Regions from separate parts of the Phytopseudomonas daroniae genome, predicted to be linked through region 2. Evidence: riboswitches for the same ligand, from Rfam matches in the RefSeq annotation. Region 2 holds a riboswitch; each other region holds the start of a gene.
What was found. Region 2 has a riboswitch for cobalamin ahead of DNK10_RS03075 (TonB-dependent receptor domain-containing protein). Riboswitches for the same ligand answer to the same signal wherever they lie in the genome.
Positions count from the first base shown of each region.

Region 1: it holds a riboswitch for cobalamin, as region 2 does, so the genes downstream of both, cobO (cob(I)yrinic acid a,c-diamide adenosyltransferase) here and DNK10_RS03075 (TonB-dependent receptor domain-containing protein) in region 2, are expected to answer to the same signal.
Region 3: it holds a riboswitch for cobalamin, as region 2 does, so the genes downstream of both, DNK10_RS12180 (CbtB domain-containing protein) here and DNK10_RS03075 (TonB-dependent receptor domain-containing protein) in region 2, are expected to answer to the same signal.
Region 4: it holds a riboswitch for cobalamin, as region 2 does, so the genes downstream of both, DNK10_RS25595 (TonB-dependent receptor) here and DNK10_RS03075 (TonB-dependent receptor domain-containing protein) in region 2, are expected to answer to the same signal.

Region 1 covers NZ_QJUJ01000005.1:274,312-281,982, reverse strand. The annotation lists gene DNK10_RS14730 (C40 family peptidase) at 1-446, shown strand, start outside; gene DNK10_RS14725 (C40 family peptidase) at 584-1,111, shown strand; cobalamin riboswitch at 1,146-1,378, shown strand; gene cobO (cob(I)yrinic acid a,c-diamide adenosyltransferase) at 1,524-2,150, shown strand; gene DNK10_RS14715 (cobyrinic acid a,c-diamide synthase CobB) at 2,156-3,475, shown strand; gene bluB (5,6-dimethylbenzimidazole synthase) at 3,472-4,122, shown strand; gene cbiB (adenosylcobinamide-phosphate synthase CbiB) at 4,135-5,043, shown strand; gene cobD (threonine-phosphate decarboxylase CobD) at 5,036-6,028, shown strand; gene DNK10_RS14695 (cobyric acid synthase) at 6,025-7,515, shown strand; gene cobU (bifunctional adenosylcobinamide kinase/adenosylcobinamide-phosphate guanylyltransferase) at 7,516-7,671, shown strand, end outside.
Region 2 covers NZ_QJUJ01000001.1:638,390-646,060, reverse strand. The annotation lists gene DNK10_RS03085 (cobalamin-binding protein) at 1-780, shown strand, start outside; gene DNK10_RS03080 (AI-2E family transporter) at 876-1,886, shown strand; gene DNK10_RS03075 (TonB-dependent receptor domain-containing protein) at 2,156-4,009, opposite strand; cobalamin riboswitch at 4,103-4,313, opposite strand; gene dxs (1-deoxy-D-xylulose-5-phosphate synthase) at 4,356-6,266, opposite strand; gene ispA ((2E,6E)-farnesyl diphosphate synthase) at 6,393-7,280, opposite strand; gene DNK10_RS03060 (exodeoxyribonuclease VII small subunit) at 7,277-7,519, opposite strand.
Region 3 covers NZ_QJUJ01000004.1:290,897-298,567, forward strand. The annotation lists gene cobN (cobaltochelatase subunit CobN) at 1-3,302, opposite strand, end outside; gene cobW (cobalamin biosynthesis protein CobW) at 3,404-4,453, opposite strand; cobalamin riboswitch at 4,552-4,733, opposite strand; cobalamin riboswitch at 4,957-5,159, shown strand; gene DNK10_RS12180 (CbtB domain-containing protein) at 5,262-5,441, shown strand; gene DNK10_RS12185 (CbtA family protein) at 5,452-6,171, shown strand; gene DNK10_RS12190 (cobalamin biosynthesis protein) at 6,168-6,575, shown strand; gene cobM (precorrin-4 C(11)-methyltransferase) at 6,704-7,477, shown strand; gene DNK10_RS12200 (hypothetical protein) at 7,440-7,671, opposite strand, start outside.
Region 4 covers NZ_QJUJ01000020.1:5,416-13,086, reverse strand. The annotation lists gene ltnD (L-threonate dehydrogenase) at 1-295, shown strand, start outside; gene otnK (3-oxo-tetronate kinase) at 298-1,569, shown strand; gene otnC (3-oxo-tetronate 4-phosphate decarboxylase) at 1,566-2,207, shown strand; gene otnI (2-oxo-tetronate isomerase) at 2,213-2,989, shown strand; gene DNK10_RS25600 (LacI family DNA-binding transcriptional regulator) at 3,027-4,070, opposite strand; cobalamin riboswitch at 4,184-4,388, shown strand; gene DNK10_RS25595 (TonB-dependent receptor) at 4,499-6,637, shown strand; gene DNK10_RS25590 (ABC transporter ATP-binding protein) at 6,689-7,471, shown strand; gene DNK10_RS25585 (ABC transporter substrate-binding protein) at 7,468-7,671, shown strand, end outside.

The DNA of each region.
Region 1 (7,671 bases), on a different contig from region 2:
CCGATCACGCGCCCTATGAGCTTCCGGTTCTGGCGGATAGTGTCCTCGAGAAAGGGCTTTCCCTGGTCGGTACCCGCTACCGCTTCGGTGGTAGCTCGGTGAAAACCGGTTTCGATTGCAGTGGCTTCATCGGTTATCTGTTCCGTGAGGAACTGGGCATGGAACTGCCGCGTTCGACTCGCGAAATGATCAAGATCGACGCACCGCTGGTCGAGCGCAAAGAGCTGGAGCCCGGTGATCTGGTGTTCTTCAGCACCAATGGGCGCGGTCGTGTCAGCCATGCCGGCATCTATCTGGGGGATGATCAGTTCATCCATTCTTCCAGCAGCCGCAGTGGTGGTGTGCGGGTCGATAGCCTGGATGATCGCTACTGGAAGCGCACCTTCATCGAAGCCAAGCGTGTCCTGGCTCTCGCGCCGACCGAGCATCTGGCCTCCCAGCATTGAGGTACTGCTGTCCGGTCTTGTAGAGATCGGGCAACATCTTGATGGTTTTCAACGAACTGCAGCGTAAAGCTAAAGCTTGCACTGCAGTTGTGAACGCGGCAGAGTAGGACGCATCCAGGCTCCAGGATCGTCCGTCCATGACTGCTACCGTCCGCATCGCCTTCCTGCTTCTCGTCGCACTGCTCAGTGCCTGCTCCAGTCGAGCGCCGGTACCCGTTCCGCAACCAGTCGTTGTAGCGCCCGTTCCTGGCGGTTATCAGGGCGGTGCCGACGATGTGCTGTTTCGTGCCCTGGGTCTTGTCGGCACGCCTTATCGCTACGGCGGCAATACGCCGGCCAGTGGCTTCGATTGCAGCGGCTTGATCGGTTATGTCTACCGCGATGCAGCCGGCATCCAGTTGCCTCGTTCGACGCGCGAGCTGATCAGCATGCGAGCGCCGACCATCGGGCGTGAAGCCCTGCGCAGCGGTGATCTGGTGTTCTTCGCCACCAATGGCGGCCGTCAGGTCAGCCACGCCGGCATCTATGTCGGTGAAGGTCGCTTCGTGCATGCGCCGTCCTCGGGCGGCACCGTGCGCCTCGACAGCCTCGGCAACAGCTACTGGCAGCGCACCTACATCGAAGCCAAGCGCGTCTTTCCGGTCGAGCTGGCCAGCCATCCCTGAGTCTTCGATTGACGCTGGCGCAGCCAATCCTTACCCTTCGTCGCTTGCTTCAGGTGTCCCCGCTTTCGACCGGGGGTGAAACTGGGAAGTCGGTGCGCCACTGCTCTATTAAGCAGGCAATGCCGACGCTGCCCCCGCAACGGTAAACGAGTCAAACCGCGTTTTTTGCCACTGTATCGCTGATACGGGAAGGCGGCGCTGGTGGCTGCGTCTGGATCAGACGCGGCGCTCGCAAGCCCGGAGACCGGCCTGTCGCTTTCCTGAGTTGCGCGGTGGGCGCGGCCGATGCGCGATCGATCCGGTCAGCGCCCGCCTTCCCTCTGTGTGAGCCTTTTATTGTTCGGCATGAGCCTGGTTCCTGCCCGACCGTTTCACCTGCGTGCGCCTGGCAGCCCGGCGCTGAGGAGATCCCATGAGCCCATCCCCAAGCCGCGAATCGACAGAGCGCGATGCGCGACACAACGCCCGCATGGCGCGCAAGAAAGCCCTGATGGACGAGAAGATCGCTCAAGCTCAGGACGAGTACGGGCTGTTGCTGGTACACAGCGGCAATGGCAAGGGCAAGAGCAGTTCTGCCTTCGGCATGGTCGCCCGCGCGCTGGGTCATGGGCTGAAAGTTGGCGTGGTGCAATTCATCAAGGGCGGCATGGCCACCGGCGAAGAGCATTTCTTCCGCCGTTTTCCCGATGAGGTCAGCTATCACGTGATGGGCGAGGGCTACACCTGGGACACCCAGGATCGCCAGCGCGACATCGAGAAAGCCCATCGGGCCTGGGAGGTCGCTCGGCAACTGCTGAGCGACCCGCAGATCGCCCTGGTGGTGCTGGACGAGCTGAACATCGCCCTCAAGCATGGTTATCTGGATGTGGATGTGGTGCTGCGTGATATCGAATCGCGCCCCGAGCTGCAGCATGTGGTGGTCACCGGCCGTGGCGCGCCACCAGCGATGATCGAGGCGGCGGATACCGTTACCGAGATGACGCTCGTGAAGCATGCCTTCAAGTCCGGCGTCAAAGCGCAGAAAGGCGTCGAATTCTGATGAGTATGGTTTCCAGTCCCGATGCTGGCGAACGCGCGCCGCGTCACTGCCCGGCACTGTTGATCGCGGCCCCGGCGTCGGGGCAGGGCAAAACGACCGTTACGGCTGCCTTGGCACGCCTGCACTCCCGCCAGGGCAAGCGCGTGCGGGTATTCAAATGCGGGCCGGACTTTCTCGACCCGATGATCCTGTCCCGCGCCAGTGGCAACCCGGTGTATCAGCTGGATCTGTGGATGGTCGGTGAGGCCGAGAGCCGCCGCCTGTTGTGGGAGGCCGCTGGCGAGGCTGACCTGATTCTCATCGAGGGGGTGATGGGCCTGTTCGACGGCTCGCCGTCCGCCGCCGACCTGGCTCGCCGCTTCGGTGTGCCGGTGTTGGGCGTGATCGATGGCTCGGCCATGGCCCAGACCTTCGGTGCGCTTGCCGTCGGCCTGGCCAGCTATCAGCCTGATCTGCCGTTCTCCGGCGTGCTCGGTAATCGCGTCAACCCCGGGCGGCACAATGACCTGATCCGTGACAGCCTGCCGGAATCCATTCGCTGGTACGGCTCACTGCCGCGCAGCGCCGCCATCGAATTGCCGAGCCGGCACCTGGGGCTGGTGCAGGCAGGTGAACTTGCCGACCTCGATGTACGTCTGGATACCGCTGCCGACGCTCTCGCGCAGACGGCGACCGTAACTCTGCCGCCGCCCGTGACTTTCGCGGCTCCGCCGATGTCGCCCGTACAGCCACTGCTGGATGGTGTGCGTATCGGCGTGGCCCGTGACTCATCCTTTGCTTTCACCTATCAGGCCAATCTCGATCTGCTGGAGCAGATGGGCGCGACCCTGGTGTTCTTCAGTCCGCTGGCCGATGAGCAGCTACCCGAGGTGGATAGCCTTTATCTGCCCGGCGGTTACCCCGAACTGCATCTGCAGGCGTTGGCGGCTAATCGCTCGATGATCGAGGCCATCTCGGCTCATCAGCATGCCGGCAAACCGATCCTCGCCGAGTGCGGTGGCATGCTCTACCTGCTCGATGCGCTGAGCGATGTGGCCGGTGAGCGAGCCGAACTGGCCGGGCTGGTGCCCGGCCACGCACAGATGCAGAAGCGCCTGGTCGCCCTGGCGCTGCAGGCGGTGACGCTGCCCGAAGGGTTGCTGCGTGGGCACAGCTATCACCATTCACGCCTCGAGTCCGATCTGCAGCCGCTGGCCCTCGGCGAGTGCCCCAACGACAAGCCGGTGAGCGAGGCGGTGTTCCGTCTCGGTCGACTTACCGCGTCCTATATTCACTTTTACTTGCCGTCCAATCCGGCCACTGCAGCGGCATTGTTGCGGCCATGAACGATCACGCCTTCAGCGCTGACGAGCGCGCCGCGGTCTATCGGGCCATCGCCGAGCGCCGCGATATGCGTCATTTCAGTGGCGGCGAGGTGGCGCCCGAGCTGCTGGCGAAGTTGCTCGAAGCGGCCCACCAGGCGCCCAGTGTGGGCCTGATGCAACCGTGGCGCTTCATCCGCATCACCCGGCCGGTGCTGCGTGAAGACATCTATCAGTTGGTCGAGGCCGAACGCCGGTTGACCGCCGAGGCTTTGGGCGAGCGTTCCGATGCGTTCATGCGGCTCAAGGTCGAGGGCGTTCGCGAGTGCGCCGAAGTGCTGGTTGCAGCGCTGATGGACGGGCGCGAGGCCCATGTATTCGGGCGACGCACCCTGCCGGAAATGGACATGGCGTCACTGTCCTGCGCCATTCAGAATCTCTGGCTGGCTGCTCGAGCCGAAGGGCTGGGCATGGGCTGGGTATCGCTGTTCGATCCTGCGGCGCTGGCCGAGTTGCTGGGCATGCCGCCTGGCAGCAAGCCCGTGGCGGTGTTGTGTCTCGGCCCGGTTGAAGCGTTCTATCCAGCGCCGATGCTGGCCCAGGAAGGTTGGGCCGAGGTGCAGCCATTGAGTGAATTGCTGTTTCAGGATCGCTGGGGAACCCATGAATAGCAGCGTGCGCTTATGAGCCTGATCCTCAGTGCGGTCGCTGGCGTTGCGCTGGACGCTGCTCTCGGTGAACCCAGACGCTGGCATCCATTGGTGGGCTTTGGCAAGTTGGCCAGTCGTCTGGAGCAGCGTTTCAACCCGTCCGGTGGTGGCTGGCGCAGCCATGGCGTCAGCGCCTGGTGCCTGGCGGTATTGCCGTGGACGCTGCTGACCATCCTGCTCGTGCAGTTACCCTGGATCGGCTGGCTGGTGCAGATCGTCGCCCTGTACGCGGCCCTTGGCCTGCGCAGCCTCGATCAGCACGCCCAGCCAGTGGCCCAGGCGCTACGCCTTGGCGATCTGCCGTTGGCCCGCCAGCGGGTCGGCTATATGGTCAGCCGCCGCACCGAGGATCTTGATGCCACCGGCGTCGCCCGTGCCGGTACCGAGTCGGTACTGGAGAATGGCAGCGACGCGGTATTCGCCGCGCTGTTCTGGTTTCTCGTCGCAGGCGCGCCAGGGGTGGTGCTGTATCGCCTGAGCAATACCCTGGACGCCATGTGGGGCTACCGCAACGAGCGCTTCGAGCGCTTTGGCTGGGCCGCCGCGAAGATCGACGATCTGCTCAACTACGTACCGGCGCGCCTGGTGGCGCTGACCTATGCGTTGCTCGGGCGAACCGCCACGGCGCTGCGTTGCTGGGAGCGGCAGGCGCCGCAGTGGGATAGCCCCAACGCCGGGCCGGTGATGGCCGCCGGTGCCGGTGCGCTGGGCGTCAGCCTCGGCGGTGCAGCCATCTATCATGGCGAGGTGCACCAGCGCCCCGAACTCGGCGAAGGCCCGAAGCCCCAGGCGCGGGATATCGAACGGGCGATGAACCTGGTCTGGGGCGGCGTGCTGTTGTGGCTGTCGCTGATGCTGATCGTGGGGGTGTGCGTTGCTTGAGCATGGCGGGCGATTGCGCCGGGCGGCCCTTCAATACGCTATCGAGCTGGCCGACTGGCTGGACGTTTCGACTGGCGTGGCGCCGTATGGTCTGCCGCTGCCTGCGATTCCAGAGCAGGCCTGGGTGCGTTTACCTGAGCTGGATGATGGCTTGGAAGCGGCTGCCTGCGCCTATTACGGCGTCGGGCGGTTATTGCCGGTGGCCGGTTCCCAGGCGGCCATCCAGTGCCTGCCGCGGCTGCGACGTGAGGCGCGGGTGGGCATCGTCTCGCCAGCTTACGCCGAACATGCGGCGGCCTGGCAGCGCGAAGGGCACCGGGTGCTGGAAATCAGCGAGGCGAGCGTCAACCGAGCATTGGAGCGGCTCGACGTGCTGTTGCTGGTCAACCCCAACAACCCCACCGGGCGACGTTTTTCCCCGCAGCAGTTGTATGCCTGGCATGCGCGTCTGGTCGCACGTGGTGGCTGGCTGATCGTCGACGAAGCCTTCATCGATTGCACGCCGGAGCAGAGCCTGGCCGCCCACAGCCATTTGCCGGGGCTGATCGTGTTGCGTTCGTTCGGCAAATTCTTCGGCATGGCTGGCGCGCGGCTGGGCTTCGTGCTGGCCGATACCAGGCTGCTCGCCGAGCTGGAAGAAATGCTCGGCCCCTGGACTGTCAGCGGGCCGACCCGCTGGATGGCGACCCATCTGCTGGAAGATCGCGCCAGCCAGCAGGCTCAGCGGCAGCGCCTTGTCAGGGACGGTCAACGCCTGGCCGACCTGTTGCGTGAGCATGACCTGCCACCCACCGGCGGTTGCGCGCTGTTCCAGTGGATTGCCTGCGAGCGTGCTGCCTTGCTACACGAGTTTCTTGCCTGTAATGGCATTCTCACCCGGCTGTTCGAGCGGCCGGCAAGCATTCGTTTCGGCCTGCCGCCGGACGAAGAAGGCTGGCAGCGCCTGGATCGGGCGCTGACCGTATTCGCCGAGGAGTCGCGATGAGCCTGCCTGAACCGGGCGCCACCCTGATGGTGCAGGGCACCACCTCGGATGCCGGTAAAAGTACCCTGGTGACCGCGCTGTGCCGCTGGCTGCGCCGCCAGGGTGTCAGCGTGGTGCCGTTCAAGCCACAGAACATGGCGCTCAACAGTGCGGTGACCGCCGACGGCGGCGAGATCGGTCGCGCCCAGGCGGTGCAGGCCCAGGCGTGCGGTCTGCCGCCCCATACCGACATGAACCCGGTGTTGCTCAAACCCAACAGCGACACCGGCGCTCAGGTGATCATCCACGGCCAGGCCATCGGCAACATGAATGCCGTGGCCTATCACGACTATAAACAGGTCGCCCGCGAGGCGGTGCTGGCTTCCCACCAGCGCCTGCAGGCAACACATCAGGTGGTGATGGTGGAAGGCGCAGGCTCTCCCGCGGAGATCAACCTGCGTGCCAACGATATTGCCAACATGGGCTTTGCCGAGGCGGTCGACTGCCCGGTGATTCTGATCGCCGATATCGACAAGGGCGGTGTGTTCGCCCATCTGGTCGGTACTCTGCAACTGTTGTCGCCCAGTGAGCAGGCGCGTCTCAAGGGTTTCGTGATCAATCGCTTTCGCGGTGATATCGCCTTGCTGCAACCGGGCCTGGACTGGCTCGAGCAGCGCACCGGCAAGCCGGTGCTTGGCGTGCTGCCCTACCTGATGGATTTCCATCTGGAGGCCGAGGACGCCATCGACCGTCGCCAGGTGGGCAAGGCCGAGCAGGTGCTCAAGGTGGTGGTGCCGGTGCTGCCGCGCATCAGCAACCACACCGATTTCGATCCGCTGCGCCTGCACCCTCAGGTCGAACTGACCTTCGTCGGCCCCGGCGAAGCGATTCCGCCCGCCGACCTGATCATCTTGCCTGGCTCCAAGAGCGTGCGTGCTGACCTGGCCTTCTTGCGCAGCCAGGGCTGGGCCGAAGCCATCGACCGGCACCTGCGCTACGGCGGCAAGCTGCTCGGTATCTGCGGCGGGCTGCAAATGCTCGGGCGCCGGGTCGAGGATCCAAGCGGGTTGGAGGGGCCCGTCGGCGGTAGCGATGGTTTCGCCTTGCTGCAGATCGACACGGTGCTGGAATCCCACAAGCAGTTGCGTAATGTCAGTGGGCGGCTGTGCCTGGAAGATGCGTTGATCTGCGGTTACGAGATTCATGCCGGGGTGACTTCGGGTGCCGATCTGCAACGCGCCGTGGTTCGGCTCGATGACGGCCGCGCGGATGGCGCGCTGAGTGCGGATGGCCAGGTCATGGGTACCTACCTGCACGGTCTGTTCGAATCCTCGGCAGCCTGTTCGGCGCTGCTGCGCTGGGCCGGTCTTCAGGATGTGCAGGTGGTGGATTACCACGCCTTGCGCGAGCGCGATATCGAGCGCCTGGCCGATCTGGTCGAGGCGCATCTGGATCAGGCGGCACTGCGAGCGCTCTGCGGCCTGGCTGTCCACACGGAGATCGAATAGATGCAGGAGTTGATTCTCGGCGGCGCACGCTCCGGCAAGAGCCGATTGGCCGAGCGGCTGGCCGATGAGTCGGGCCTGGAGGTGATCTATATCGCCACCAGCCAGGCGCTCGACGGCGAGATGAGCAGCCGTATCCGGCAGCATCGCGATCGCCGC
Region 2 (7,671 bases):
GCGTTATTGATGTTGCAGGTGACGGTGTTGTCGGCCGCCGAGCGTGTGGTCAGCCTCGCGCCTTCGTTGAGCGAAATCGTCCTCGAGCTGGATTCCGCCGACCTCCTGGTCGGTGTGCTCGACGGCGGCGAACGCCCAGCAGCACTGGCTCATCTACCTTCAGTCGGGCGTTACGGGCAGTTGGAGATGGAAACCCTGCTGGCCCTGCAACCTGACCTTGTGCTGCTGTGGCCGGGCAGTGTCAGTGCCACTCAGCGCGAGCAACTGCAACGCTTCGGTATTCCTCTGCTGGTGCTGGAACCCCATTCGCTGCACGAACTGGCTCACCAGTTCGTGCAGATCGGCGAGCATCTTGGCCGGGCAGAGGTGGGGCAGCGCCTGCATGAGCGTTTCGTGGCCGGGCTGGATGAGCTGCGTGATCGTTATCGCCGCGAGCGGCCCGTGCCGGTGTTCTATCAGGTGTGGGATGCGCCGTTGTATACCGTGGGTGGCGGGCAGATCATCAGCGATGCCTTGCAGGTTTGCGGTGCGCGCAATGTATTTGCCGATCTGCATTTGCCGGCCCCGCAGGTGAGTGTCGAGGCCGTACTGCAGCGCGACCCTGCGGTGATCATCGCAGGCGACATCAGGCAACTGCAGGCCTGGCGCCGCTGGCCACAGCTCACGGCGGTGCAGCGCGAGCAATTGTGGGGGTTACCGGACAAAGGCCTGGAGCGCGCGAGCTTCCAGATGCTCGATGCGACCGCCAAACTCTGCGAGCTGTTGGCACCCGCTCGGTGATGGCGGTCGCACCGCCTACTGCCGACATGCGATGACGCTGGTAAAGCGCGCTGGCAACTGGCAGATTGGATGCCTTCCCGTTTGTTGCAGATGTTATGAAAGCCCCTGTCTCCCCTTGGTTTTCCCCCGCCAGCGCATTGATCGTTGGCGCCGCGCTACTATTGGTCTTCCCGTTGAAACTGCTGCCGAGTCTGCTGGCCGGTTTGCTGGTGTTCGAACTGGTCAACCGTCTGGCTCGCCCGATGCAACGGATGTTCGCCGGGCATCTCGGGCGCTTGCTGGCTGTCGGTCTGCTCAGCGTGCTGGTGATCGCCGTGCTCGGTCTGGTGTTCGCCGGTAGCTTCTCGCTGGTGATACACGAGCTGAACAACCCGGGGCGGCTGATGGGCAAGTTGTTCGAGGTGATCGACCGTGCCCGCGCCCAGTTGCCGGAGGTGCTGGTGGCCTACCTGCCGGCCAGCGTCGACGACATCCGCATCGCACTGCACGATTGGCTGCGCGGCCATATCAGCGAGCTGCAACTGCTGGGCAAGGGGGCCGTGCACATGTTCGTCACGGTGCTGATCGGCATGATCCTCGGTGCGGTCATTGCCCTGCAGAACGTGCCGGAACCGGGTGAGCTCAAGCCATTGGCCGGTGCCTTGTTGACGCGTGTCGGGCATTTCGTCGAGGCCTTCCGCAACGTGGTGTTCGCGCAGATCAAGATTTCCCTGCTCAATACCGCCTTTACCAGCATTTTCCTGATTGGCGTGTTGCCGCTGTTCGGTGTGCACTTGCCACTGACCAAGACGCTGATCCTGATCACTTTCGTGGCGGGGCTGCTGCCAGTGGTTGGCAACCTGATCTCCAATACGGCGATCTTCGTGGTGGGGTTGTCGATGTCGATCTGGGTGGCGATCGGTGCGCTGGCCTATCTGATCGTCATCCACAAGGTCGAATACTTCCTCAACGCACGCATCGTCGGTGGGCAGATCAAGGCGCGTGCCTGGGAGCTGTTGCTGGTCATGCTGGTGTTCGAAGCGGCGTTCGGCATCGCCGGGCTGGTCGCTGCGCCGGTGTACTACGCCTACCTCAAGAGCGAGCTCAAAGCCCAGGGCTGGGTGTGAGCATGTCGATTGCCTGACTCAGAGCCTGTTCACGATCTTTCGACGAGATTCCACGTGCAAGGACAGCAAAAAGACGCAAGCGGACGCTCACCCCGTAGGGTGGATCGGGGCGCGTAGCTGACGCTCTTTTCATCCACCATTACGATTGCAGAGCGGTGGACGGGTAAAGCGTCGTCCACCCTACGACAGGCCGCTTGCGCCTTATTGCCGCCGATCTATAGGGATACGGGTTCCTGTTTGCCAGGTGCACAAAGATCGTGAACAGACTCTCAGAACGCTGGCGTCCAGGTCAGCGATAGCAGGGCTGTACGGCCCTCCTCACGATACTCGCTGTAATTCGTCACCGGCCAGCTTCCATAACTGTACTGCGTACGGCTGTAACGCTTGTCCAGCAGGTTATCCACCTTCAGGCCGAGTGCCAGTTCTGGCGTGGCCTGCCAACTGCTGCGCAGGCCGAGCAGGCCGTGGCCGGCGATCTCACGCTCATTGGCGGCATCGTCGTAAGTACGGCTGACTGCCTGCCAGGTCGCGCCGAACGACCAGTCGCCAAACTGGCGATCCACATCCAGGCTCAGGGTACGTTTGGCGCGGCGATCGAGTTGCTTGCCCGTGGTGCGATCACGTGGGTCGATCACGCTCAGGCCGAGAGCCGTCTGCCAGCCGAGCAGCTCGTGTTGCAGGCTGCTCTCGAAGCCGTTGATGCGCGCCTTGTCTACGTTTTCGGCAGGCCAGCCATTGATCGCATCGCGCAGGTCGGTGCGGTAGACCGAGGCCTGCAACGTAGTGCGCTCGGCCAGTTGGCTGCGCCACTGCAGTTCGTAGGACTTGGACGTCTCCGGCTGCAGATCCGGATTGCCGCCGTCCGGCCAGTACAGGTCATTGAAGGTTGGCGCGCGAAAGCCTTCGGCGTAGGAGAGGATCAGTTCGTTGCGCGCATCCAGCTTGTAGCCCAGCGCGCCGCTGAAGGTATTGGCGCTGCCGAACTGCTGGTTCTTCTCGTGGCGCAGGCCGAGCTCGGTGAAGAACACTTCGCCGCGGTAGCTGTGCTGAGCGAGCAGCGCATGGTTCCAGCGGCTGTCCTGCGCATGGTCAGTGTTGCTGTTGAGTTGTTCCTGATAGCTTTCTGCACCGACGAGCAGGCTGTTGCCATTGCCCAAATCGAGTGTGTTGAGCCAGGCCAGGCTGTCACGGTAGGTGCTGAACGGGCTGCTGTCGGGAACATCGTCAAAACGCTCGGCGGAGCGGTTCTCGCTGTGGCCCAGTTCCACGCGGCTTTTCCAGTTCGGCAGCAACTGGGCGCTGACGAAGCCCGAGTAGCTGGTGAGCTGGTAGTCGGCATAGGGGTAGGCGCCATCCCAACCCAGGTCATATTCGCTCTCGCCACGTTGATCCAGCACACTGAAACCGGCCTCCAGCTCGTTGCTGAAACGATGGCTGAGGCTGGCGCTGAAAGCGTTGTTGCGATAGGCGTCGCGGTCATGATCCGGCGCCACTCGGGCATAGGTGCGGTTGATGCCGCGCGTGTCATCGGCACTCATGCTGAGGTTGAAGCGGGTGTCTGCGTTGCCGCCGGAGAGGCCGAGACTGCGCTCCCAGGTGTGGTTCGTGCCATAACCGATACGCAGGCGCGGATTGAGCCCCTCGCCAGTGGCCCGACGGGTGAAGATCTGCACCACGCCGCCGATCGCGTCGGCACCATGGATCGCCGAGCGTGAACCGCGTAGTACCTCGACGCGCTCGATCTGTTCGATATTCAGGTATTCCAGTGGGGAGATACCGGCGGACGCCGAGCCGATGCGCTGACCGTCGACCAGTACCAGGCTCTGCGCCGATTTGGTGCCACGGATGTACAGGCCGCTGTTGCTGCCTCTGCCACCGCTACGGGTGACCTGTACGCCGGGAGCGCGGGCCAGCAGATCGAGCACGCTGCTGGGCTGCAAGCGGTCGATATCTTCGCGGGTGAATACCGTGCTGGCGGTACTGCTCTGCTCGCGTGGCTGTACCTCGCGATTGCTGGTGATGACGGTTTCCGAGAGCTTCAGGGCGTCGTCGTAACTGGTGGCCTGGGCCAAAGCCAGGCCGGGAGCCAGAGACGTCGCAAGGATCAGGCGGGACAATTTCACATGTATTTCCTCAAAGGTCGGCAGACTTTCGAGGAGGGCAGAAGCAAGCGCGGCGCAGAAGGCCGTCGCTTGACGGTGATGCCCTCCGCAACACCAGTCGAATCCTGCGAGGCCGGTCTCCGGGCTCTCGACTCAGTCACTCGCCTTCCCGGGAAACCCAGTGGCTGTTGAGCGGCTGTGCAGTACTGCAGTCGATTACCGTTGCGGGGGCAGCGCCGGGATGACTCGCTGGGCGAGGGCACCGGCTTCCCGTTTAACGCCCGACGGCTGATCGTCAGGGCGCACCTTGCAGGATATGAACGCCGCGTACCTTAGTGTGCGCCTGAGTGAATTACAAGCAAGCACCTCAGTCTTTGCTTGAATTTTTCTCAAGAATAGCGAGGCGTTTACGCACGGCCGCTTCGATCCCCGCTTCATCCAGGCCACACTCGGCGAGCATCTGTTCGGGCCTGGCGTGCTCGACATAATTGTCGGGCAGGCCCAGGTGCAGCATCGGTTTGAGCGCGCCACTCTGGGCGAGGAATTCGCTGACGGCGCTGCCGGCGCCGCCCATCACGCTGTTTTCCTCGATGCTCACCAGCAGCTCATGGCTGGCGGCCAGTTCGCTGATCAGGGCTTCGTCCAGGGGCTTGACGAAGCGCATGTCGACCACCGTGGCGTTCAGCGTTTCGCCGACGCGCAGGGCCTCGGCCAGTTGCACGCCGAACACCAGCAGGGCGACGCCGCTGCCCTGGCGACGGATCACGCCTTTACCAATCGGCAGAGCGCTCAGTGCGCGGTCAATCGGCGCATTCGGGCCGCTGCCACGCGGGTAGCGCACCGCTGCCGGGCCGGCGAACTGGTAGCCGGTGGTGAGCATGTGGTGCAGTTCGTTCTCGTCGCTCGGCGTCATGATCAGCATGCCGGGAATGCAACGCAGGTAGGAGAGGTCGAAGCTGCCGGCGTGAGTGGGGCCGTCTTCACCGACCAGGCCGGCGCGGTCGATGGCGAACAGCACGTCGAGGTTCTGCACGGCCACGTCGTGGATCAGTTGATCATAGGCGCGCTGCAGAAACGTCGAGTAGATCGCCACCACCGGCTTGGCGCCTTCACAGGCCATGCCGGCGGCGAGCGTCACCGCGTGTTGTTCGGCGATGGCCACGTCGAAGTAGCGATCCCCGTGGCGCTCGCTGAAGGTCACCAGGTCGGAGCCCTCCTTCATGGCCGGGGTGATGGCCATCAGGCGCTCGTCGCTCGCCGCCATATCGCACAGCCACTGACCGAACACGCTGGAGTACTTCGGCCCGGACGGCTTTTTCGCTTTGGCTGGTGCGTTGATCGGCTCCAGTTTGGTGATCGCGTGGTAGACGATCGGGTCGACCTCGGCGGGCGCGAAGCCCTTGCCCTTCTTGGTGACCACGTGGAGGAACTGCAGGCCTTCCAGGTCGCGCATGTTGCGCAGGGTGGCCAGCAGGGTCGGCAGATCATGGCCGTCGATGGGGCCGATGTAGTTCCAGCCCAGCTCTTCGAACAGCGTGCCGGAGACCAGCATACCTTTGGCGTGCTCTTCGGTCTTGCGGGCGATTTCCCAGGCGCCGGGCAGCTTGGACAGCACTTTCTTGCTGCCTTCGCGCATGTTGGCGTAGGTGCGGCTGGAGAGGATCTTGGCCAGGTAGTTGGACAGGCCGCCGACATTCTTGGAGATCGACATGTCGTTGTCGTTGAGCACCACCAGCATGTTGGCCTTGACGTCTGCCGCATGGTTGAGCGCTTCGAACGCCATGCCGGCAGTCAGGGCGCCGTCGCCGATCACGGCAACCGATTTGCGCTTGCTGCCCTGGCGCTGGGCAGCGATGGCCATGCCCAGTGCGGCGCTGATCGAGGTGCTGGAGTGACCGACGCCAAAGGTGTCGTACTCACTTTCCGAACGACGCGGAAAGGCGGCGATGCCGTCCTTCTGGCGCAGGCTGCTCATGCGCTCGCGGCGGCCGGTGAGGATCTTGTGCGGATAGGCCTGATGGCCGACGTCCCACACCAGGCGGTCGTCCGGGGTATCGAAGACGTAGTGCAGGGCGATGGTCAGTTCGATCACCCCGAGGCCTGCGCCGAAATGCCCGCCGGTCTGACCGACCGTGTAGAGCAGGTACTGGCGCAATTCGTCCGCCAGGGTCTCCAGCTCGGCCTCGCCGAGGCGGCGCAGCTCATCCGGCGTGTTGGCGCGGTCGAGCAGCGGCGTCAGCGGGCGTTCGCGGGGAATCTCGTGGAAAGTCGTCGGCATCAGGCGAGTCGTTATAAGAATTCAAAGAATGGGGCAGTTTACCTGATGCGACGATCCGAGCCCAAGCAGGGCAAGAGCGCGGATCGCCGCAGCGGTCGTGGCAGATGAGACAGCGAGGGCGTGACTTCAGTTGCGCCTTTCGACGATATAGCGAGCCAGTTCGCGCAGTGGCTCGGCGGCGCTGTCGAACGGGTGCAGCGCCTGCAGGGCCTGGTCGCGCAGTTCGCAGGCATAGTGCTTCGCCGCCTCCAGGCCGAGCAGGGCCGGGTAGGTGGGTTTGTCGTTCGCCTGATCCTTGCCCTGGGTCTTGCCCAGGGTGGCGGTATCGCTTTCGACGTCGAGGATGTCGTCCTGCACCTGGAAGGCCAGGCCGATGACGCGAGCGTAGGTGCTCAGGGCCGTCAGCGTGCGTTCATCGGCCCGGCCGCTGGCCAGGGCGCCGAGGCACACGCTGGCTTCGATCAGCGCACCGGTCTTGTGACGGTGCATGACCTCCAGGGCTTGCTGTTGCAGTTGCTGGCCGACCGAGCCGAGGTCGATGGCCTGACCGCCAACCATGCCCGCCGGGCCTGCGGCGTTGGCCAATGCGCTGAACATGGCCAGGCGAACATCGGCGCTCTGCGGGTTGCGCTGCTCGTCGGCCAGCACCGCGAAAGCCAGGCTCTGCAGGCCGTCGCCGGCGAGGATCGCCGTCGCCTCGTCGAAGGCCTTGTGGGTGGTCGGCTGCCCGCGGCGCAGGTCGTCATCGTCCATGGCCGGCAGGTCGTCGTGTACCAGGGAGTAAGCGTGGATCAGCTCCACCGCGCAGGCCGCACCATCGGCTTGCCGGATATCCCCACCCAGGGCTTCGCAGGCGGCGTAGGCGAGTAGCGGGCGAATGCGTTTGCCGCCGTTGAACACGCTGTAGCGCATGGCCGCATAGAGGCGCTCGAGCTCGGTACGCGGTGCTGCGAACAGCAGCTCCAGAGCCGCGTCGACCTGCTTCTGGCAGCGGGCCTGGTACGTGGTGATCATATCGGTTCGTCCGTTTCGAACGGCGCCGCTTCCAGTTCGCCATCGCGCTCCAGGAGGATCTGTACTTTCTGCTCGGCCTGGGTCAGCGACGCCTGGCAGTCACGGGTCAGGCGGATGCCCTGTTCGAAGGCGCTCAGCGACTCCTCCAGCGACAGTTCGCCGTTCTCCAGGCGTTCGACCAGGGTTTGCAGGTCGGTGAGGGACTGCTCGAAATCGAGCGAGGCTTTCTTACGGGCCATGGCGGGAATTCTCAGGCGGGGTTCGCGGTTCGGCGCGACATTAGGATTTGTTCTCGATTCAGCACCAGCCGCGTTGCGGCGAAAAAACTCGCCAACACGGCAGGCAGGCCAAGAGCAGTGCGTGGCGAGATTTTACGCGCAACCCTCCGGGT
Region 3 (7,671 bases), on a different contig from region 2:
GCCAACATGCCACCCTGGAACTGGTAGTAGTCGTTCGAGTCGAGGATGTCGTGCTCGCGGTTGTCCTGGTTGTGCAACACCGCCTGCAGACGCTCCAGGCGCTCGGCGAACTGGCCGCGCGCCGGCGTACCTTCGCTGCCTTTGCCGTAGGCGTAGCCGCCCCAGTTCAGGTACACCTCGGCGAGATCCGCGCGGCTTTCCCAGAGGCGTTCCTCGATGGCGTTCTGCACGCCGGCACCATAGGCGCCGGGCTTGGAACCGAAGATCCGCCAGCCAGCCTGACGCCGCGCCTCGAGTTCGTCCAGCCCGCCATCCTGCAGCGCCAGGGCTTCCTGCCAGACCCGTGCCGACAGCGGGTTCATGTCCGGCGATTCGTCCAGATCGGCGACCGCCTGCACGGCGTCGTCGAACAGACGGATCAGGTTGGCGAAGGCATCACGGAAGAACCCGGACACCCTTAGGGTCACGTCGACACGCGGGCGACCGAGTTGCTCCAGCGGCAGTACCTCGAAACGCTCGACCCGCTGGCTGCCGGCCTGCCACACCGGGCGTACGCCCATCAGGGCCATGGCCTGGGCGATATCGTCACCACCGGTGCGCATGGTCGCGGTGCCCCACACCGACAGGCCGAGCTGGCGAAGGTGGTCACCTTCATCCTGCAGATGGCGTTCAAGCAGGCGGTCGGCGGCCTGTACGCCAAGGCGCCAGGCAGTGGGTGTGGGCAGGTTGCGCACGTCCACGGAATAGAAATTGCGCCCGGTGGGCAGCACGTCGAGCCGCCCACGACTCGGCGCGCCGCTGGGGCCGGATGGCACGAAGCGACCATCTAGCGCATCGAGCAGGCCGTGCATCTCGGCATCGCCACAGGCATCCAGCAGCGGCGCGATGCGCTCAGCCAGACTGCGCAGCACGGCAGCGCTGGCCGATCCGGCGAATGGCAAGTCCGCTCCTTCGATCAGCCGTAATCCGAGCAGCTCAAGACGCTCACGGGTGTCGCCGAAACTGCGCCAGGGCTCATCGCTTAGGCCAGTCAGAATGTCAGGGCGTGGGCCCGTCCACGGCGCGGCCATGTCGCAATCGAGCGGATCGAAGTCGAGCTGCAGGTCATGGGCCAGCGCACGCAGCAGGCTGGCGTTGCCACCCTGGCCGTCACCGCGGGGAATGCGCAGCAGCGCCAGCAGGGTGTCGCGACGCAGCGTACCGGCCGGTGATTCGCCGAACACATGCAGGCCGTCGCGGATCTGCGATTCCTTGAGGTCGCACAGGTAGGCGTCGAGTTGTGGCAACCAGCTGGCCGGATCGTCGTTGAGCTGCAGGCCCAGTTCGCGATCCAGGCTGGCTTCACGCACCTTGACCAAGATCTCACCGCGCAGCTCGGCGGCGCGGCGCAGGTCGAGCTGGCTAGCGTCGTAATACTCATCGGCCAGCCGCTCCAGATCACGCAGGGGGCCATAGCTCTCGGCGCGGGTCAGCGGCGGCATCAGGTGGTCGATGATCACCGCCTGGGTACGGCGTTTGGCCTGGGCGCCCTCGCCGGGATCGTTGACGATGAAGGGATAGATATTCGGCAGCGCACCGAGGATCAAAGTCGGCCAGCAGCTTTCGGAAAGACCAACACTCTTGCCCGGCAGCCATTCCAGGTTGCCGTGCTTGCCAACGTGGATCACCGCCTGGGCGGCGAACACCTGGCGCATCCAGAAATAGAACGCCAGGTAACCGTGAGGCGGCACCAGATCCGGGTCGTGGTAGACCGCTGCCGCATCGACCTGATAACCCCGTGCCGGCTGGATGCCGACGAAGGTCAGGCCGAAGCGCAGACCGGCAATCATCAGCCGGCCACTGCGGTACATCGGATCATTCTCGGGAGCGCCCCAGCGCTCCAGCACGGCCTGGCGGTTGGCCTCGGGCAGCACCGCGAAGAAGCGCCGATAGTCGTCCAGCGCCAGACTCTGGGCGCAAGGCCGCAGGTCGAGGTTGTCGAGATCGTTGGTCACGCCACCGAGCAGTTGGTGAATCAGCGCGGTGCCGCTGTCCGGCAACGCATCGACCGGATAACCCTGCTGTTGCAGAGCCTGGAGGATATTCAGCGCGGCCGCCGGGGTGTCCAGGCCGACGCCGTTGCCGATGCGACCGTCGCGGGTCGGGTAGTTGGCCAGCACCAGGGCGACACGTTTGTCCGCTGCGGGCGTGCGTTGCAGCTCGCACCAGCGCCGCGCCAGTTCGGCGACGAAATCCATGCCGGGCAGGTGCGCACGGTAGCAGACCACGTCGCTCTGGCTGCGTTCGCTGCGCCAGGCCAGGCCCTTGAAGCTGATGGGTCGGGTGATCAGCCGGCCGTCCAGCTCCGGCAGGGCGATATGCATGGCCAGGTCACGCGGGCCGAGGCCCTGGGCGTTACCTTGCCATTGTTCTTCGCTGTCCAAGGCGCAGAGCGCCTGCAACACCGGCACATCGCGGCGGAACGGCCGCGCCTGCGGTGCTTCCGGGTTGGACTGGGCGAAGCCGGTGGTGTTGAGGATAACGGCGGCGCCGGCCTCGTCCAGCCAGTCCTCCACCTGTGCCAGGCAGGCGGCTTCCTTGAGGCTGGCCACGGCGATGGGCAGCGGGTTGAGGCCTTGGGCCCGCAGGCGCTGGCAAAAGCTGTCGACGAAGGCGGTGTTGGCCGCCTGCACATGGGTGCGGTAGAACAGCAGCGCCGCCACCGGCGCATCGGGCTGCCACTCGGAACGCCAATCATCCAGGCGCACATCACTCTTGTGCGGGTGATAGAGGCCGACCCGGGGCAGTGCGCGCGGCGCCTCCCAGGGGTAGTCGCACCCCAGGTAGCGACTGGCGATGCAGTGGAAAAATTGCCGCGCATTGTCCACGCCGCCCTGGCGCAAATACTGCCAGAGCCGCTCGGCATCCTCGGCGGCGACGTTACCCAGGCCGCTCAGCTCGGGATCGGGGCTGTCGTCGCCCGGCACCAGGATCAGCGTCTTGCCGCGCCCGGCCAACTCCACCAGACGCTCGATGCCGTAGCGCCAGTAGCTGACACCGCCATGCACGGAGATCAGGATCACCTTGGCGTGCTGCAGCACCTGCTCGACGTAGAAATCCACCGAGGCGTTGTTGCCCAGTTGCGCCGGGCTGGCCAGGCGCAGACTGGGGTAGTCCTCGGGCAGATGGCAGGCGACCTCGGCCAGCAGCGACAAGTGCGAATCACCGGTGCACAACACCACCAGCTCGGAAGGCGTCTGGCCGAGGTCGGCGATGCTGTCGGCCGGTAACGACTGTCCGGGCTGAGTACGCAGAAGATGCATCTAAGCGAGCTACAAGCTACAAGCTACAAGCTGCAAGCAGGAACAGCCCGCAGCCAAGCTTCTGGCTTTCACTTGTGGCTTGAGGCTTGCAGCTTGAAGCTTCATTTGAGCGCCGCTTTCAGCTCGGCAGCGATGGCTGTGTGATCGAGCTCCTGGCCAATCACGATAAGGCGGGTAACCCGCGCCTCATCAGCCTGCCAGGCACGGTCGAAGTGCTTGTCGAAACGCAGGCCGACACCTTGCAGCAGCAGGCGCATTGGCTTGTTCGGAACGGCGACGAAGCCTTTGATACGCAGGATGCCGTGCCTGGCCACTACGTCCTTCAGCGCGGCGAGCAGGCGGGCTTCATCGATTTGCGGTAGTTCCACGTGGAACGAGTCGAACTCGTCGTGATCGTGGTCTTCCTCCTCATTGTCGTGATGGGTCTTGCGGCCTTCGATGTGCAGTTCGGTCTCGCTGTTCAGGCCCAGCAGCACATTGAGCGGTAGGGAACCGCCATGGGCTTCGACCACCTTGACCGCCGGCGGCAGCTCTTCGCCAACTTCGGTGCGCACCGCCGCCAGGGCGTCGGCATCGAGCAGGTCGGCCTTGTTGAGGATCACCAGATCAGCGCTCGCCAGTTGGTCGGCGAAAAGCTCGTGCAGGGGCGATTCGTGATCGAGATTGGGGTCGAGCTTGCGCTGGGCATCGACCTGATCGGGGAACGCGGCGAAGGTGCCGGCGGCCACCGCCGGGCTGTCGACCACGGTAATCACCGCATCGACGGTGCAGGCGTTGCGGATTTCCGGCCAGTTGAAGGCCTGTACCAGCGGCTTGGGCAGGGCCAGGCCGCTGGTTTCGATGAGGATATGGTCGAGGTCGCCGCGGCGTTCCACCAGCTCGCGCATCACCGGGAAGAACTCTTCCTGTACGGTGCAGCACAGGCAGCCGTTGGCCAGTTCGAAAACGCGGCCATTAGCCTCTTCCTCGGTGCAGCCGATGGAACACTGCTTGAGGATTTCACCATCGATACCCAGTTCGCCGAACTCGTTGACGATCACCGCGATACGGCGGCCCTCGGCGTTTTCCAACATGTGCCGCAGCAAGGTGGTCTTACCGGCACCGAGGAAACCGGTGACGATGGTGACGGGAAGTTTGGCGAGCGTTTTCATGGAGGCCCCTGGCGTCTGGAGAAACGGCGAGCGGGCAATAGATGGCAGGCACAAGCCGAAGCTGGCACGAAGGCATCACCGGATCACCCCGCCCGGTTGTCGAAAGCGTTATCGAGGCAGGTCTCCTGGCTCACAGGTCATGGCGCGTAGCCGGCCTTCCCGGTTTCCCAGTGGCGGTTGGCGATGCGCTCGCTGCTACAGTTGCGGGGGCAGCCACGGCTTGCCGTGTTCCCTCTTAGAACCTGTTCAAAGGCTCGCGAGCTAGAGTCCTGCAAGGCAAAAACAGGCGAGGAAGCGGAGTGTACTTTTGTACATGAGCATTCCGAGCCTGTTTTTAACGCAGCAGGGCCGACGCGCAGCAGACTTTTAACAGGTTCTAGCTCCATGGCGATGCATGAAGAACCTCGAAGACGGCAAGGCTACGCAGTGCCTGGCGGGCGGTCAATCTCGACAGGGGTCACCAGGCCTTGCAACATATTGACGCAAACACCGCTTCATGGTGTTCTTGTGCAGCTGTTTCAGGTGTCTCGCGCCGCCGAGCGCGAGGTGAAACGGGAAGCCGGTGCAAGTCCGGCGCTGCCCCCGCAACGGTATGTGTACGAAGGGTTATCGAAGCCACTGTGCCTCAGGCATGGGAAGGCTGACCCAATACTGTCCCATGACAGTCGTCACGAGCCCGGAGACCGGCCTGAAGTAATCGTTTGGCAACCCGCGGTGGGCGGGCACACGCCGGATATCAGGCCGCCTTGCCTGCTCTCTCGCTGTGTCTTTCTGCCTCGACTTCCTCGTCCTGCAGAAGGCCACGCCCATGTCCACCAGCACTCTGTCCACCTCCGTTTCACTTCCCCTGTCACAGCGTCTGATCCTGGCCGTGGGCAGTTGCCTGCTCGGCGCCGCGCTGATCTTTTTCGCCGGGTTCTCCCACGTCGAAGCCCTGCACAATGCCGCCCACGATACCCGGCATAGCGCCGCGTTTCCGTGCCACTGAGGACGCCAGAATGATCAAGCGTATTGCCCAGACCGCGGGCTTCGCCGGCCTGCTCGCCGCCATCGTACTGACCCTGCTGCAAAGCCTGTGGGTCACTCCGCTGATTCTGCATGCGGAGACGTTCGAAGTCGCAGAGCCCGCTGCCGTTATCGAGCACAGCCACGACACTGCCAGCGCCACTCACGAGCATGACGCCGCTGGCGGCCACAGCCACGAGGGTGAAGCCTGGGCACCGGAAGATGGCTGGCAGCGCCTGTTGTCCACCGGCCTGAGCAACCTGGTGGTCGCCGTCGGCTTCGCATTGATGCTCGCCGGCCTGTTCACCCTGTGCGCGCCACAGAAAACCTGGCAGGGCCTGCTCTGGGGCCTGGCCGGTTTCACCACCTTCGTGCTCGCACCCTCAGCCGGTCTGCCGCCGGAACTGCCGGGTACCGCCGCCGCAGAGCTGGTGCTGCGCCAGTACTGGTGGATCGGCACGGCCGCCTCGACCGCCGCTGGTCTGGCGCTGCTGGCGTTTGGCAGCAACTGGATCCTGCGCATCCTCGGCGTGGTCATCCTCGCCCTGCCCCACCTGATCGGCGCCCCTCACCCGGAGGTTCACGAAAGCCTGGCGCCCGAAGCCCTGGAGCATGAGTTCATCCTCGCTTCGCTGCTGACCAATGCCGCGTTCTGGGCGGTACTGGGCCTAGTCGCCGCCTGGTTCCATGGCCGCGAGCAGAAGCAGGCGTGAGCGAGCGCCCTACCCTCGTCGCCGGCCTGGGTTGCCGGCGCGATTGCCCGCTGAGCGAGCTGCTGGCCTTGCTCGACAGCACGCTGGCCGAGCATGGCTCGAGCACTGCCGAACTGACGGCCCTGGCCAGCAGCGAACACAAGGCCGACGAGCCTGGGCTGCTGCAGCTGGCCGAGTACCTGTGCCTGCCCATCACCTTCCTGCCCGCCGAGGTGCTGACGGGTTACCATGACCGCCTGAGCCAGACCTCCGATATTGCCCTGCGTGTCACCGGCAGCCCAAGCGTTGCAGAGGCCAGCGCTTTGGCCCTGGCCGAACGGTTGAGCAGTCGAACCGCTCGCCTGTGGATAACCAAGCGCAAAAGCGCCAACGCCACGCTGGCCGTTGCCCGCAGCGATTCGTAGGGTGGATCACGCTTTATCGATCCACCGGGTGGCGATCCACCGGCTGGTGCTCCCCCGCCGAGCGATCGGACAAGCCGAACAACACGCAGGAAGAGCAAAGCGCCTTCTCCCCTACACTCAGGACTCCCATGACCGTCTACTTCATCGGCGCCGGCCCCGGCGACCCCGAGCTGATTACCGTGAAGGGTCAGCGCCTGATCCGTTCGTGCCCGGTGATCCTCTATGCCGGTTCCCTGGTGCCCGAAGCACTGCTCGAAGGCCATCAAGCCAGTCTGGTGGTGAATACCGCCGAGCTGCATCTGGATGAAATCGTCGCCCTGCTGCGCGCCGCCCACACGCGCGGCGAGAACGTAGCGCGGGTGCATTCGGGTGACCCGTCGCTGTACGGCGCCATCGGTGAGCAGATTCGTCACCTGCGCGCGCTTGGCATCCCTTTCGAGATCATTCCTGGCGTTACCGCTACGGCGGCCTGTGCCGCGCTGCTGGAAAGCGAGCTGACGCTGCCCGATGTCTCGCAAACGGTGATCCTCACCCGCTATGGCAGCCAATCACCGATGCCCGAGGGCGAACAGTTGCATGACCTGGCTCGTCACGGCGCGACGATGGCCATCCACCTGGGCGTGCAGCACCTGCCGAAGATCGTCACCGACCTGCTGCCGCACTATGGCGCTAGCTGCCCGATCGCGGTGGTGCACCGCGCCAGTTGGCCGGATCAGGATTGGGTACTCGGCACCCTGGCCGATATCGAGGAAAAGGTCAGCGCCAAGGGCTTTCGTCGTACCGCGCTGATTCTGGTTGGGCATGTGCTGGGCGCGGAACACTTCGCCGATTCGGCGCTGTACCACACGAGCCATCACCACCTGTTCAGAGCAGGCGCTGCAGACGATACAGACTCTCGCTGACCTTGCCGCGATTGTCGGCGATGGCAATCTGCGCGCCCTGTTGCGCCAGCCGCTGGTTGATATCGCTGGCGTAGAGCTGCTTGAGAAAGCTCGAATAACCAGGATCGGCCGGCACCACGAGCTGACTCGACAGCAAGGCATGCAGCGCTGGCAGGGAGAACTCCCAGTAACCCTCGGCGCAGCTGAAGCCGTTA
Region 4 (7,671 bases), on a different contig from region 2:
GCTGTATGAGGTGATCAGCCACAGCGCGGGCAACTCCTGGATGTTCGAAAATCGCGTGCCGCATCTACTGGCCGGCGATTACCAGCCTCGCTCGGCGGTGGACATCTTCGTCAAGGATCTCGGCCTGGTTCTCGACAGTGCTCAAGAGGCGGTATTCCCACTGCCACTGACGGCCAGCGCGCACCAGATGTTCAAGCAGGCCTCGGCCGCCGGATTGGGGCGAGAAGACGATATTGCCGTGGCGAAGATATTTCCCGGCATCCAGCTGCCCGCTGCCGCCAACGAGGAGATTTGACCATGCCCTTGATCGGATGCATCGCCGATGACTTCACGGGGGCGACCGACCTCGCCAGCATGCTTGTGCGTGGCGGTGCCCGTACCGTGCAGACCATCGGCATACCGGCTCGGCCGCTGGAGTTGGGCAATGCCGACGCCCTGGTAGTGGCGCTCAAGTCGCGCAACCTGGCGCCGGATGAGGCCGTCAGCCAATCGCTACAGGCGCTTGACTGGTTGCGCGAGCAAGGTTGCCGACAGTTCTACTTCAAATATTGCTCGACGTTCGACTCTACCGCCGAAGGCAACATCGGCCCCGTCAGCGACGCGCTGCTGCAGGCACTGGGCAGCGATTTCACCATCGCCTGTCCGGCCTTCCCGGAAAACCGGCGTAGCGTATTCAACGGTTACTTGTTCGCCAATGACGTGCTGCTCAACGAAAGCGGCATGCAAGACCATCCGCTCACGCCCATGCAGGACGCCAACCTGATACGTGTGCTGCAGCCGCAGACTGCTCACCAGGTTGGCTTGATCGACTACCGTACCCTTCGTGCCGGCGTTGACGCGACCCGCCAGCGGATCGCCGCATTGCGCGCCGAAGGCATAGGCATCGCCATCAGCGATGCCACCGATAACCATGACCTGAGTGTGTTGGGCGCCGCTTGTGCCGACCTGCCTCTGGTCACGGCGGGCTCCGGCCTGGCGTTGGGCATGGCGCAGGATTGGCAGGCCAGGGGGCTGCTCCAGGCTAGTGGCGAAGCGAGCCGGCTGGAACCGGGCTGGGGGCGCCAGGCGATCCTCAGTGGCAGCTGCTCGAGGGCAACACTCGCCCAGATCGAGCAGGCAGCAGCGCTGTACCCGGCGTTTCGCCTGGAGGCCGGCGAGCTGATGGCGCGTGGCGACGCCTTGGTTGCCGAGGTGCTGGCCTGGGCCGCGGAGCACCAGGGGCCGGTTCTGATTTACGCCAGCAGCCCGCCCGAGGCGGTGCGTCGTGTTCAGCAGCAGTTCGGTACTCAGCAAGTGGGCGAGCGTATCGAGGCAGCTCTTGCGGCGGTTGCGCGAGGGCTGGTCGAGCAGTTGGGCATCGGTCAGTTGTTGGTGGCCGGCGGTGAAACGTCCGGTGCGGTGGTCGGCGCACTGCGCATCGAAGGCCTGCGCATCGGGCCGAGCATCGACCCTGGGGTGCCATGGACCCAGACCCTCGGGCAACCCGGCAAGCCGCTGGCGTTGGCGCTCAAGTCCGGCAACTTCGGCAGTGTCGATTTCATGATCAAGGCGTGGGAGAGGCTGGCATGAGCAAGGAAAGCGCATTGCGCGAAGAGATCGTCGAGATCGGCCGCTCGTTGTACCTGCGCGGGCTGAGCCCTGGTTCATCGGGCAACATCAGCGTTCGCCTTGACGATGGTTGGCTGTTGACCCCGACCAACGCCTGCCTGGGCCGGCTGGATCCCGCCGATATCGCCAAGCTGGACTGGCAGGGCAATCACCTTGCCGGCAAGCCGGCATCAAAGGAAGCCTTTCTGCACCGCGCGGTGTACGAGGGGCGCGATGATTCCGGCGCCATCGTGCATCTGCACTGTACGCATTCGGCGGCGGTCTCCTGTCTGGACTGTCTTGACGCAACCTCTTGCCTGCCGCCGCTGACCCCTTATTTCGTCATGCGCGTCGGCCGCTTGCCACTCATTCCCTATCACCGTCCCGGTGATCCTCGGCTGGGTGAGGCGATTCGCGGCCTGGTGGGGCAGCACAGCTCGGTGTTGCTCGCCAACCACGGGCCCGTCGTCTCGGGCAAGAGCCTGGAGGCGGCCACCTACGCCATCGAAGAGCTCGAAGAAACCGCCAAGCTTTACCTGCTGCTTCGCCAGCAGCCGGTACGCGCGCTCGACGATGAACAAATTGACGAACTGCGCCAGACCTTCGGCGCCCAATGGTGAGTGCAATGCCTAGATTTGCTGCCAATCTCAGCATGATGTTCAACGACGTGCCCTTCCTGGAGCGATTCGGCCGTGCCGCGGCCGCCGGGTTCAAGGCGGTGGAATACCTGTTTCCCTACGACTTCACACCGGCCGAGCTGGCCGAACGTCTGGCCGAGCATGACCTGCGTCAGGTGCTGTTCAATCTGCCGCCGGGCGACTTCGCGGCTGGGGAGCGGGGCATTGCTGCCTTGCCAGGGCGCGAGGCGGAGTTCCGTGAAGGTGTTGATCGGGGCATCGAATACGCGCACGCGTTGAGCTGTCCGCGGTTGCACGCGATGGCCGGGCTAGTGAGTGTGGAGGGTCTGCGTCCGCGGATGCGCGAGGTGTATCTGGAGAACCTTCGCTATGCCGCCCGACGCCTGGCCGAGCATCAACTGACACTCCTCATTGAACCGATCAATACCCGTTCGATACCTGGCTATTTCATCAACCTTCAGTCCGAAGGCCATGCCATTCTCGCCGAGTTGGGGGAGCCAAACCTGAAGGTGCAGATGGACTTCTTCCATGCGCAAATCATGGAGGGCGATCTCACCGCCTGCTTCAAGCGCTTTCAGACCGGGGTCGGGCATATACAGATTGCCGGCGTGCCGGATCGCTATGAGCCGGACACCGGTGAGGTGAACTATCCCCAGTTATTCGCCATGCTTGACGACCTCGGCTATGACGGATGGATCGGTTGCGAATACAACCCACGAGGCCTCACTGAAGACGGTTTGGGTTGGTTTGCACCCTGGCGTTGAGGCGTGCCTGGGGCTGCATCGTTAAGCACAGAACACGCTAGGCACTATGCCGCTCGATGATCCTGAAGCCGGTGTCGATGCGTACTTTCACCGGCTCTTCATGCGGATGATCGAGGCGCTGCACCAGCGCACGGGCGGCCTGGATACCAATGTCCGCGCCGTTGATGCACACGGTGGAGAGCGCCGGGTGCAAGTGCGCGGCGCTGCTCAGGTCGCCAAAGCCCATCACCGCCAGGTCTTGCGGCACGCGAATGCCCCGTTCGGTGGCTTCTTCCAGAATGCCGTGGGCCAGGGTGTCGGAACTGCACACCACCACATCGGGACGTTCACCGGATGCGAGCAGACGCTGCAGGCCCTTGCGCCCGAGGTTTACCGTCGCCGGTGGCGGCAGTACCACGCGGGGGACGCCGGCAATACCACGGCTGGCGAGTTCGCTGATCAGGCTGTCGCAGCGCCGGTGGCCGCGCGGGTCATCCAGGGTCACCACGGCGAAGCGGCGATAGCCCTTGCCCGTCAGGTAACGCGCGATGGCCACACCGACCGCCTCGTGGGAAAACCCCACCAGCATGTCCAGCGGCCTGGGCGCGAGATCCCAGGACTCGACGATGGGAATGCCCGAGCGTGACAGGCGCGTGCGGCTGGCCTTGGTGTGCAGGGTGCCGGTCAGCACGATGCCATCGGGCCGCCGCCGCAGAATGGCATCGAGCAATTGTTCCTCGCGCTCGGCGGAGTAGTTGGTCAGGCCGATCAGGGTTTCGTGGCCGGCTTCGGTCAGGGTGTCGATCAGCGCCTGCACCGTGTCCGAGAAGATCGAATTGGCGATGGTCGGCACCAGCAGGGAAATCAGCCGACTGCGCTGTTCGGCCACGCCCGTGAGCATGGCCGGCACGTAGCCGGTCTTGTGCACGGCACGAAAGACCTTTTCGCGCAGCTCCGGGCGGACGATCTCCGGCTGATTGAGGGTGCGCGACACGGTGATCGGCGAAACCCCGGCGACCTTGGCCACGTCCGCCAGCGTCGGCGCTTTGCCTGGGATGGCAGAGGGGCGCTGGGTGGTCGGTCGATCATCGTGTTTGCTCATCGCATGTTTCCTGCCAATCCGGGCCCGGCGATGTTATCTCAGCAGGCGATCCCGTGGCGCATGGATCGAGCGAGCCGCATGGCAACGATTGACGGCTCGACGCTTCGATGGTCAGATGCGCGCCAGTTTCAGGTGTCCCATGTCGTCGTGCATGGGGTGAAACGGGAAGCCGGTTCGTCATGCAATTGATCAGTCCGGCGCTGCCCCCGCAACGGTATGCGAGCGAAGCATTCGAAAGACCACTGTGCCACGGCATGGGAAGGTGATTGCTTCATGACCCTCGCGAGCCCGGAGACCGGCCCGAAACTTCAGTTTGGCAAACCCGCGGTGGGCGGGCGCAGGCCGGTTTCCGTGGGCTTTCTGCGCCTGCGATTCCCTATGCGTTGTTCCCTCCGGGATTCATTCATTCCTGTTTCGAGTGGAACGACATGTCCCGATATTCCCTGTTCGATGCCCTGTCGGGCAAATCCCTGCGTGTGGGCCTGGTGCCCTGCGTGTTTCTCGCCCTGCCTATTCAGGCCGCCGAGCCGGACGAGGCCCTGGCCTTGCCTTCAACGGCGATTACCGGCACTGCGGACGAGTCGGCGTCGCCCGACTTGCATACGCCTGCCACGACCGGTTCGCGCCTGAACCTGACACCACTGGAAACGCCGGCGAGCGTGACAAGTATCGGTGCCGAGCAGATTCAGAAACGCAACAACGCCACCGTCCAGGAGGCGGTCACCCGTTCGCCCGGCATCACCTTCATCGGCACGCCAGGCAATGGCGGTACCGCGCTGTCCGCGCGGGGTTTCACTGGGCACAGTTCGACCATGCAGCTGTATGACGGCACGCGTCTTTACGTCGGTGCCGGCACCGTGACCTTTCCGGTCGATACCTGGTCGGTCGAGCGCATCGACATCCTGCGCGGCCCGGCCTCGGTGCTGTACGGCGAGGGTGCGACTGGCGCGGTGGTCAACGTGGTGCCGAAGAAACCTTTCGAAGGCGAGATCCGCAATCGCGTGCGCCTGGGCTACGGCTCCGATGATCGTCAGCAGGCGGCATTCGACAGCGGCGGCTCTTTGAGCGACAGCCTGAGCTACCGCTTCAACCTCAACCAGCAGGCCAGCAATGGCTGGGTCGATCGTGGCGATTCGCGGAGCCTGGCCATCAGCGCCGCGCTGCGCTGGGAGGCGACGGACGACCTGAGCTTCACCCTCAGCCACGATTACGGCGACCTGGAACCGCAGCAGTATTTCGGTACACCGCTGGTGGACGGCCACTACCGCGAGAGCCTGCGCGAGCGTAATTACAACGTCGATAACGCCACGGTGCAGTACAACGATCAGTCGACTCGGCTGGTTACCGACTGGACTATCAGCGACAGCCTGAGTGCCAGCAACCAGCTGTATTTCCTCAAGACCCAGCGCCGCTGGCGCAATGCGGAAACCTATACCTGGCAGCCTGGTGATCTGGTCGAGCGTAGCGACTTCATCAGCATCAAGCAGACACAGGAGCAGATTGGTGATCGCCAGACGTTCACCTTGAAGCACTCGCTGTTCGGACTCGATAGCCAGACCGTGCTCGGGGCCGACTACAACTCCATTCGTTTCGTGCGCAAGCATGATTTCGGTAATACCTACAGAGACATCGTCCCGCTTGGGCGGCCGGGTGGTGGTGAATATGTCAGCACCGGTCCGTACCGCTCCCGTGAGGCCAATCAGGCTCGTCAATTCTCGCTGTTCGCGGAAAATCGTACACAACTTACCGAACAGCTCTCTCTGATTACCGGTGTGCGCCGTGATCAGGTGCATCTGAACCGCGATGACCTGCTCGCGGGCACCCGCAGCGACCGCAGCCTGACCGGCAATAACTGGCGCGCCGGCCTGGTGTTCGCGGTGACGGAGGATCTGTCTGTGTACGGCCAGTACGCGACCAGCACCGAAGGTGTCAGCAACCTGCTGACCCTCAACGCAGGCCAGCAACAGTGGGACTTGAGCACGGCGAAGCAGACCGAAGTGGGGATCAAGCAGCAGTTCTTCGATAACCGTGGCGAATGGACGCTGGCGGCCTATCACATCGTCAAGAAGAAGCTGCTCAGCACTGACCCAGGCAACCCGACCGTCCAGCAGCAGGTCGGCCAGCAATCCTCGGATGGTATCGAGGCGAGCCTCGAGCTGCGCCTGCCCTATGCCGTGCAATTGTCTGCCAACGCCGCGCTGGTGCGCGCCGAATACGATGAATTCGTCAGCGGTAGCAACGATTTCCAGGGCAATCGCCCAACCAACGTGCCGCGTCGTTCCGCCAACCTGTGGCTGAGCAAGGATTTCGCCGAGCGCTTCAGTGCCGGTGCTGGTGCGCGTTATGTGGACAGCCGCTATGCGGATAACGCCAACACCGTCAGCGTGCCGAGCTACACCGTGGTCGATGCCAATTTCGACTGGCACCTGCAGCCGGATCTGACTCTCGGCCTGCAGTTGAACAATCTGTTCGACCGCCAGTACGCCACTACCACCAGCAACAATGGGCGGCAATGGTACCTGGGCGAGCCGCGCTCGTTCTTCGTCACGGCTGACTACAGCTTCTAAACGCCGGCGCACCGGTCAACTCACCGGTGCGCTCATGAGCAGGAGTTTGGCATGTCGACGCTAAGCATCGAGAAGCTGTCCTGGGCCGTCGATATCCGGCGCAGCGGGCCACGCTGGCTGTTGCAGGACATCGATCTGCACATCGGCGAGGGCGAGTTCATCGGCCTTATCGGCCCCAACGGCAGCGGCAAAACCAGTCTGTTGCGCTGCGCCTACCGATCGAGCGAGCCGGCGAGCGGGAGCCTGCACCTCGATGGAGAGGATCTCTGGCGGCGGACACCGCGCTGGAGTGCGCAACGTATCGCCGTGATGCTGCAGGAGTTTCCTCAGGAGTTCGGCCTCAGCGTCGGAGATATAGTCGCCATGGGGCGCACACCGCACCAAGGGCTGTTCGACGGCGACAGCGCCGAGGACGCCGCACTCGTGGTTCGGGCGCTGCAGCAGGTCGGCTTGAGCGCGCTGGCGAGACAGACTTTCGCCACTCTGTCCGGCGGTGAAAAGCAGCGCGTGTTGCTGGCCCGCGCCCTGGTGCAGCAACCTGGCCTGCTGATCCTTGACGAGCCGACCAACCACCTCGATCCGCGTTACCAGCTGGAATTGTTGCAGCACCTGCGCAGTCTGGGCCTGAGCACACTGGCCAGCTTTCACGACCTGAACCTGGCGGCGGCCTTCTGCGACCGCCTCTACGTAATGGCCGACGGTCGCCTGGTCGCCAGTGGCACACCCGTCGAGGTGATGAGCGCCGAGCTGTTGCAGCGCGTATTCGGCGTGCAGGCATTGGTCGACAGACATCCGCTGCATGCCTATCCACGTATCACCTGGATTACTCAATGACGACCTTCAGACACCTCTCTGGCCTGTTGCTGGCTCTGCTCGCGCTACCGGCTGCCGCCAGCGACTATCCACTCACGGTACGCAGCTGTGACCGCGACGTGACCTTCGATCAGGCACCCCAACGCGTGGTCAGCCACGACATCAACATGACGAGCATGCTGATCACCCTCGGCCTGCGCGACCGTATGGCCGGCTACACC